DNA from 2 places in the Streptomyces chartreusis genome. Region 2 is predicted to be linked to the other one. Evidence: riboswitches for the same ligand, from Rfam matches in the RefSeq annotation. Region 2 holds a riboswitch; the other holds the start of a gene.
The links. A riboswitch is a leader RNA that binds a small molecule or an ion and turns the genes downstream of it on or off. The one in region 2 is predicted to bind glycine.
Positions count from the first base shown of each region.

Region 1: linked by a shared signal. The riboswitch ahead of gcvP (aminomethyl-transferring glycine dehydrogenase) and the one ahead of gcvT (glycine cleavage system aminomethyltransferase GcvT) in region 2 are both predicted to bind glycine.

Region 1 covers NZ_CP023689.1:8,231,523-8,235,914, forward strand. Annotated here, with positions in the region: gene CP983_RS36420 (MerR family transcriptional regulator) at 138-800, shown strand; gene CP983_RS36425 (DNA polymerase IV) at 944-2,389, shown strand; partial or broken gene CP983_RS36430 (PRC-barrel domain-containing protein) at 2,395-2,795, opposite strand; glycine riboswitch at 2,910-3,005, shown strand; gene gcvP (aminomethyl-transferring glycine dehydrogenase) at 3,181-4,392, shown strand, end outside.
Region 2 covers NZ_CP023689.1:3,188,375-3,192,766, forward strand. Annotated here, with positions in the region: gene CP983_RS13315 (enhanced serine sensitivity protein SseB C-terminal domain-containing protein) at 1-451, opposite strand, end outside; gene CP983_RS13320 (enhanced serine sensitivity protein SseB) at 600-1,391, opposite strand; gene CP983_RS13325 (AAA family ATPase) at 1,471-2,145, opposite strand; glycine riboswitch at 2,315-2,413, shown strand; glycine riboswitch at 2,414-2,529, shown strand; gene gcvT (glycine cleavage system aminomethyltransferase GcvT) at 2,569-3,687, shown strand; gene gcvH (glycine cleavage system protein GcvH) at 3,809-4,186, shown strand; gene glyA (serine hydroxymethyltransferase) at 4,202-4,392, shown strand, end outside.

The DNA.
Region 1 (4,392 bases), 5.0 Mb from region 2:
GCTAGCCTTTCCCCGCGGTGGGAGACGGGAAACCACTCCTAGGGTGATTATCACTCGGCGTGCCGAGTGTGGCGATCGTTGACGCACCCCTGGTGACTGCCTACCGTCGAGAAGGCAGGTCAAGGACGGAGGTCGGCGTGAGAAGCAGCGGCGACGGTACGGCTGGGGGTGCCCCCGGGCGCAGTCTCGGGGCGAGCGGTCCGTACCCGCTTCACAGCAGCGCTGTTCAGGGCGGTGCTGCCGATCACGCTTCGCATCGGCCGACGGCCGTGCCGAGCACCGGCGGAGGGGCGGCGTCCATGGGGTCGGAAGAGATCGGCTACCGCGGTCCGACGGCATGTGCGGCCGCCGGCATCACATACCGCCAACTGGACTACTGGGCGCGCACCGGGCTCGTCGAGCCGAGCGTGCGGCCCGCGTACGGGTCCGGGACGCAGCGGTTGTACAGCTTCCGGGACGTCGTCGTCCTGAAGATCGTCAAGCGCTTCCTCGACACCGGTGTGTCGCTTCAGAACATCCGCACCGCCGTGCAGCACCTGCGGGAGCAGGGCTTCAGCGACCTGGAGCGCATGACGCTGATGAGCGACGGCGCGACCGTGTACGAGTGCAGCTCGCCGGACGAGGTGCACGCGCTGCTCCAGGGCGGGCAGGGGATCTTCGGGATCGCCGTGGGTGTGGTGTGGCGGGACGTCGAGAGCGCGCTGTCGCAGCTGCACGGGGAGCGGATCGACACCGGGGAGACGCTCGTCGGGCACAACCCGGCGGACGAGCTGGCTCGGCGGCGTAACCGGGCGGTCTGAGCGGGCTTCGGTCCCGGCTTGCGGGGCGCTTCGTGGTGGTCGGGTCGGCGCCTGGTGGGCTGTCGGCCGCTGCCGGTGGCCGGTGGCTGCAAACGTGCGGTTGCAGCGGGGCATTGTCAGTGGCGTGAGGCAGCATCGGAGATGTGAGAAACGCGCCCACGATCCTGCATCTCGACATGGATGCCTTCTACGCCTCGGTGGAGCAGGCATCCAAGCCGAGCCTGCGTGGGAAAGCCGTGATCGTGGGCGGGCTCGGGCCGCGTGGAGTCGTCGCCACCGCGTCCTATGAGGCCCGGGTGTTCGGGGTGCACTCGGCGATGCCGATGGCGCAGGCGCGGAGGCTGGCGCCGAACGCCGCGTATCTCGTGCCGCGGTTCGGGATCTACCGCGACATCAGCGAGCAGGTGATGGCGCTGCTGCGGGAGCTGTCGCCGTTGGTGGAGCCGTTGAGCCTGGACGAGGCGTTCGTGGATCTGGAGGCCGGGGGAGCGGCCTGGGACGACTCGTCGGCGCGGCTGGTGGGGGCCAAGCTGCGCGGCGACATACGGTCCGCCACGGGGCTCGCGGGATCGGTGGGGCTGGCCGCGTCCAAGATGCTCGCGAAGATCGCCTCCGAGCAGGCCAAGCCGGACGGGCTGGTGCTGATCGAGCCGGGGACCGAGCGGGCGATGCTCGGGCCGATGTCGGTGCGCACCCTGCCGGGGGTGGGGCCGGCGACGGGGGACCATCTGCGGCGGGCCGGGATCCATACGGTCGAGGAGATCGCCGAGGCCGGCGAGGACGAGCTCGTACGGCTGCTGGGCAAAGCCCATGGGCATGCGCTGTACGCGATGGCGCTGGCGCACGACGAGCGGCCCGTGGTGGCCGAGCGGGAGACGAAGTCCGTGTCCGTCGAGGACACGTACGACGTGGACATCCACGACCGGGTGCGGGTCGGTCTTGAGGTGCAGCGGCTGGCCGACCGCTGTGTGCGGCGGCTGCGGGGGGCCGGGCTGTCCGGGCGGACCATCGTGCTGAAGGTGCGGCGGTACGACTTCTCGACCCTGACGCGGTCCGAGACCTTGCGGGGGCCGACGGATGATCCGGCGGTGGTGCGGGAGGCCGCTGCTCGGCTGCTGGAGTCCGTGGACACGACGGGTGGGGTGCGGCTGCTGGGGGTCGGGGTCAGCGGGCTTGCCGACTACACGCAGGAGGATCTGTTCGCCCAGGCCGCGGGGGAGCTGGCGGAGCAGCAGCCGGTGGAGGGTGGCGAGGACGGCGCGGATGCTGTGGCCGTGGCGCGGGGGGAGGAGACGCCTAGTGAGCGGAAATGGCTTGCCGGGCAGGATGTGCGGCATGCCGAGTACGGGCACGGGTGGGTGCAGGGGAGTGGGCTCGGGCGGGTGACCGTGCGGTTCGAGACGCCTGGGTCGACGGAGCCGGGGCGGGTGCGGACGTTTCGGGTGGAGGATCCGGGCCTGGAGGCGGTGGAGCCGTTGCCGCTGGTGGAGGAGCGGCCCGGAGGGGGTGGGGGAAGCCGGGGTGCTGCGGGAGACGGGGGATCTGCCACGTCGGGGGCACCTGACGGGGCCGTGGTCGGTGGGGTCTGAGCCGGTCAGGGGTGGGGAGTCGTCGGGTCGTTGTTGTTCGGGGGTTCCGTGGGGGCCAACTTGCCGAAGTCGTGGTCGGGGGGAGGGGCGGGGCCGTCACGTCGAGGCCGTAGTGGTGGTAGAGCTGGAGTTCCTGTTCGGGGGACAGGTGGCGGCCCACTCCGAAGTCGGGGGCGTCCTTGATCAGGGCGCGGTCGAAGGGGATGCGGAGGGTGCCCTCCACCAGCTCGCTGGGCTCCAGAGGGACGAAGGCGTCGCGGGAGAACAGGCCGGTGCGTATGGCCGCCCATTCCGGCACTCCGGTCGCGTCGTCGAGATAGACCTCGTCGATCGTGCCGATCTTGGTGCCGTTGCGGTCGAAGGCCTTGCGGCCGATCAGATTGCGCGGATCGATGTCGGTCTGCACGGGCCCTCCACTGGGTCGCAACTCATCCGTAAGCACTACGAAAAGGCAGAATGGTGAGAGCGGCCACTCGAAGGTCCGTGCGTCGACCTCGCTGGTAGGCTGACTAGCGGCTGCTGACCCCGTGCGGGAGAGTCCTCCGGACAACACCGGAGGCGCCGAAGGAGCAAATCCTCCCCGGAATCTCTCAGGCTCACGTACCGCACGGACGAGGTCACTCTGGAAAGCAGAGCGGGTGTCGACGGCTTCCGCTCTCACCGACGGTGAAAGCCGACGGCCTTCGGGCGGTCCGGTGAAGCTCTCAGGTTGAGATGACAGAGGGGGAGGCCGTCCGGGTACCCGTGCCGTGGTGCCCCTCGAAGGTCGTGTCGACCAGGAGGCCTCCGCAATGACCGCCCATCGCATTCCGCTCTCCGAGCTCGAGCAGGGAATCCCCTTCGAGCAGCGTCATATCGGTCCCGATCATGAGGCCCGGGCCAAAATGCTCGCCCAGGTCGGGTACGGCTCCCTCGACGAGCTCACCGCCGCCGCGGTGCCGGACGTGATCAAGAACGCCGACTCGCTGGACCTGCCCGGGGCCCGCACCGAGGCGGAGGTGCTGGCCGAGCTGCGGTCGCTGGCCGACCGCAACCAGGTGCTGGACTCGATGATCGGGCTCGGGTACTACGGGACCTTCACCCCGCCGGTGATCCTGCGGAACGTCATGGAGAACCCCGCCTGGTACACGGCCTACACGCCGTACCAGCCCGAGATCTCCCAGGGCCGTCTCGAGGCCCTGCTGAACTTCCAGACCATGGTCGCCGAGCTGACCGGGCTGCCGACGTCCGGTGCCTCGCTGCTCGACGAGGGGACGGCCGCCGCCGAGGCCATGGCCCTGTCCCGGCGCATGGGCAAGAACAAGAAGGGCCTGTTCCTGATCGACGCGGACGTGCTTCCGCAGACCATCGCCGTGATCGAGACCCGCGCCGAGCCGACCGGCGTCGACATCGTCGTCGCCGACCTCAGCGAGGGCATTCCGGTCGAGGTCGCCTCGCGTGAGATCACCGGCGTGCTCCTCCAGTACCCGGGCGCCTCCGGTGTCGTACGGGACATCAAGCCGGTCATCGACCAGGCGCACGAGCTCGGCGCCCTCGTCACCGTCGCCGCCGACCTGCTCGCGCTGACGCTGCTGAAGTCGCCGGGTGAGCTCGGGGCGGACATCGCGATCGGTACGACGCAGCGGTTCGGCGTGCCGATGGGCTTCGGCGGGCCGCACGCCGGCTACATGGCCGTCCACGAGAAGTTCGCGCGCAGCCTGCCGGGGCGGCTCGTGGGCGTGTCCGTGGACGCCGACGGCAACAAGGCCTACCGGCTGGCGCTCCAGACCCGTGAGCAGCACATCCGTCGTGAGAAGGCCACCAGCAACATCTGTACGGCCCAGGTGCTGCTCGCCGTGATGGCCGGCATGTACGCCGTGTACCACGGGCCCGACGGGCTGCGGAGCATCGCGCGGCGGACCCACCGGTACGCCTCGATCCTCGCCGCGGGCCTCGCGGCCGGCGGTATCGAGGTCGTGCACGGCTCCTACTTCGACACGCTGACCGTGCGGGTGCCCGGGAAG
Region 2 (4,392 bases):
ACTGCGGGATCTCGATGGCGGGCTCCGACAGCCGCAGCGGACCGGCGGGCTGGCGGTCCAGGCCCGTGGCGATACGGCGCAGGTCGAGCCAGGGGATGCCGACGCCGCCGCCCGGGGCGTGCGGGTTCAGCCAGAGGCCGTAGTGGTCCGGGTAGAGGGTGCGGGCCACGTCGACGCCGTCGACCACCTCGTAGCTGCGGTTCCAGCCGCTGGCGGAGAGCTCCTGGGCGGAGGTGACGCACGGGGCGTAGCCGTACCCTTCGACCTCCATGTTTCCGTACTGGGCGTCCGGGGACCCGGCATGGCCGTGCCAGAGCAGCATCCAGACCTGGCCGGTGGAAGGGGTGGCGAGGGCCCGCAGGAGGGCCTCGTAGGCGTCGTAGCGCCCGGGCGTCACCTGGCGCAGCATGTGCTCGACCTGCCCGGTCGAGGTTGTGCCGCTCGCGCTCACGATTTACCGCCCCTTCGGGAAACATGGCTTGTGAGCCCCAGCTTAGGCGCTCCGCTGGGAGAGCCGTGGAGAGCTCGGGACTTGAGGTGGGTCTTCTGTCTGCGGGCCGGTGGGGGCTGGTCGCGCAGTTCCTCGCGCCCCCAGGTTCTCAGAGTTCGCGCGTGTAGAAGGGCCGTACCTTCGCGCGCATCCACTCGATCACCGGGTCCTGGGCCACGTCCAGGAGGACCAGGTTGACCTGCCAGGGCAGGGGGGCACGGGTGAGGGCGCGGGCCAGGGCCTCGGTGGGGGCGGCGCGCAGGTCGCCCTCCCAGTGGGAGAGTTCGACGCCTATGAACATCACCGGGGCGGCCGTCTCGATCGTCGCCAGGCAGCGGCGGGCCGTCGCGACCACGCCGGTCGCGGCGAACTCGGCCGACGCCGCGGCGAGGAAGTCGATCGGGTCCTCCTGCCAGTCCGGCTCGTAGAGCTTGACCCGGCCGCCGGAGGTCGGGCCGTCCAGCTGGGTGCGGCCCACCCGGCATAGCTCGGCGACGGCCGCCGGGGGCAGCGGGACGCCGACCACGCCGTCGGGGTTCAGGGCGATGCCCACGTGCGGCGGCAGACCGCGCGCGAACTCCACGGCCGGCGCGACCGTGAACGCCATGTGGGAGCCGACGACCTGCCGGAACTGCTCCTCGGAGCTGAAGACCGGGACATATGCCTGGCCCTCGATCTCCACCGTGGGCAGGTCCAGCGGGCCGCTGTCCGGGCCGCCGCCGTTGGGCAGGGGCACCCAGACGAAGCTGCGGCCCAGCACCTCGACGATCCGGGCGCCCGCCGAGGGCATGCCGAGGGAGGCGGAGAGCACCTCCTCCAGTTCATTGCCGGGCCAGCCTCCATGCGGGTGGAGGTGGGCCCGGGCCGAGAAGTCCGCGGGGAGATCCGCTGGGAAGTCCATCTGTCTGACCGCCTGCTGTGAACCACGTCTGAGGCTCAGAAGGCTAGCCGGTGTCCGCCCCCGCCAGGGCTGCGGGCGGTCAGCCCGTGAAACCGATCCGGCGCAGCACGTCCGCCGCGTCCCGGTCGATCAGCACCGCCGAACCGCAGCCCTGCGGCAGATCGCCCTTCGCCGCCGAGCGCAGCAGCCGGGAGGCCGCCCGGCGGTGCCGCAGGAAGGCGTACCGCGAGACGCCCCGGCCGCGCTCGCGCTGGCCCTCCAGAGCGGTGCCCGGCGTCACGTCGAGCAGCAGCAGGTGCAGGGTGCCGCCCCGACGGCGGGCCGCGCGGGCCAGCCAGCCGCGCACCCAGGCCTGCGTGCCGCAGTCGTGCACGACGACGCCCTCGCCGGAGCGCAGCGCGCGGCGCAGCCCGGCGTAGTGCGCGAGGCGGACCAGGGGGCGGTAGACGGCGTACGGGAGGTAGCCCGGCATCCGGGCGTCCCAGCGGTCCCGGGTGTCCTGGGAGTCGATGCGCAGGCCCTTCACCGTCCGCCGCATCAGCGTCGACTTGCCGCTGCCGGGCATTCCGGTGATGACGACGAGGTCCTCGGGGCCGAAGAGCAGCGCGTGCGGGCTGTGGCCGGAGCGGTCGCGCAGATCGCGGACCACGGGTGCGGGGCACGCGACGTGCGCTTCGACACCGGGTGCCGCGGGCTGCTTGGGCAGCGCGATGCCCGAGGTCGTGGCGTACGCCGTGGTGCGGTCCACCGTCATCGTCCTCCTCCGGGGTCAGGAGTCCCCATCCCCACTGAGCGTAAAGAGAAGGTAATAGAGGATCTCCTCCTTTTCGTTCGCTTCCTGCCACAAGCCGGTTACAGAGATGGCCTGCCCCCGACGGGGTCCGGCATGCAATGATGGCGGCGCCAACTGCATACCGGCCGTTTGAATCCGCGCGGGAGAGTCCCTGGCAGTGCATCGCCGGGGCGCCGAAGGAGCAAGTCCCTCCCTTGAATCTCTCAGGCCCCGTTACCGCGCGGGCGAGGCACATCTGAAAAGCGGGTCGCTGTGTGCACAGCGGCTCCACCCAAGGTGCAAGCCATGATCACCGTCTCCGGGATCATGGCGAACCTCTCAGGTTCCGATGACAGATGGGGAGGAACGACCTCGCCTGTCATGCCTTTGGGAGACAACGGACCGATGAGCAGCACCGAACCCCGTCGTACCGCGCTCGATGCCCTGCATCGCTCGCTCGGCGCCACGATGACCGACTTCGCCGGCTGGGACATGCCCCTGCGCTACGCCTCGGAGCGCGACGAGCACAACGCCGTACGCACCAAGGCCGGCCTGTTCGACCTCTCGCACATGGGCGAGATCACCGTGACCGGCCCGGACGCCGCCCGGCTGCTGAACCACGCCCTCGTCGGCAACATCGCCTCCGTCGGCGTCGGCCGGGCCCGCTACACCATGATCTGCCAGGCCGACGGCGGCATCCTCGACGACCTGATCGTCTACCGGCTCGCCGAGACCGAGTACATGGTCGTCGCCAACGCCTCCAACGCCCAGGTCGTGCTCGACGCCCTGGCGGAACGATCCGCCGGCTTCGACGCCGAGGTCCGCGACGACCGCGACGCCTACGCGCTGCTGGCCGTCCAGGGCCCCGAGTCCCCCGGCATCCTGAAGTCGCTGACCGACGCCGACCTCGACGGCCTGAAGTACTACGCCGGCCTGCCCGGCACGGTCGCCGGCGTCCCCGCCCTCATCGCCCGCACGGGCTACACCGGCGAGGACGGCTTCGAGCTGTTCGTGAAGCCGGAGCACGCCGTGGAGCTGTGGCAGGCGCTCACCAAGGCCGGCGAGGGCGTCGGCCTGGTCCCCTGCGGGCTGTCCTGCCGCGACACGCTGCGCCTGGAGGCCGGCATGCCGCTGTACGGACACGAGCTGACCACCGCCCTCACCCCCTTCGACGCCGGGCTCGGCCGGGTGGTGAAGTTCGAGAAGGAGGGCGACTTCGTCGGGCGCGAGGCGCTGACCGAGGCCGCCGAGCGCGCCGCCCAGAACCCGCCGCGCGTGCTGGTCGGCCTGGTCGCCGAGGGGCGTCGCGTCCCGCGTGCCGGGTACCCGGTCGTCGCCGGCGGCGAGGTCATCGGCGAGGTCACCTCCGGTGCCCCCTCCCCCACCCTGGGCAAGCCCATCGCCATGGCGTACGTCGACGCCGCGCACTCGGCGCCCGGCACCGCCGGGGTCGGCGTGGACATCCGTGGCAGCCACGAGCCCTACGAGGTCGTGGCGCTGCCGTTCTACAAGCGGCAGAAGTAACGCCACAAGAAGAGACTGACAGCGGCAGGCGCGTGACTCTGCGCACATTTCCGCTGATCACGCACGTATCCAGCGGTCCCTCATTCATCACCACTCCCGCGCGTACAGGAGAATTCAGGCCATGAGCAACCCCCAGCAGCTGCGTTACAGCAAGGAGCACGAGTGGCTGTCGACCGCCGAGGACGGCGTCTCGACGGTCGGCATCACCGAGTTCGCGGCCAACGCGCTCGGCGACGTCGTCTACGCCCAGCTCCCCGAGGTCGGCTCGACCGTGACCGCGGGTGACACCTGCGGCGAGCTGGAGTCGACCAAGTCCGTCTCCGACCTGTACTCCCCCGTCACCGGTGAGGTCACCGAGATCAACGAGGACGTGGTGAACGACCCGGCGCTCGTGAACTCCGCCCCCTTCGAGGGTGGCTGGCTGTTCAAGGTACGCATCACGGAGGAGCCGGCCGACCTGCTCTCCGCCGACGAGTACGTCGCCCACACCGCCGGCTGAGGAGTCGTATCCCTTATGTCTGACACGTCTGACAAGTCGCTTCTGAACACCCCCCTGCATGAGCTGGATCCGGCGATCGCGGCGGCTCTGGATGCCGAGCTGGAGCGTCAGCAGTCGACGCTGGAGATGATCGCGTCGGAGAACTTCGCTCCGGTCGCGGTCATGGAGGCGCAGGGCTCGGTCGCCACGAACAAGTACGCCGAGGG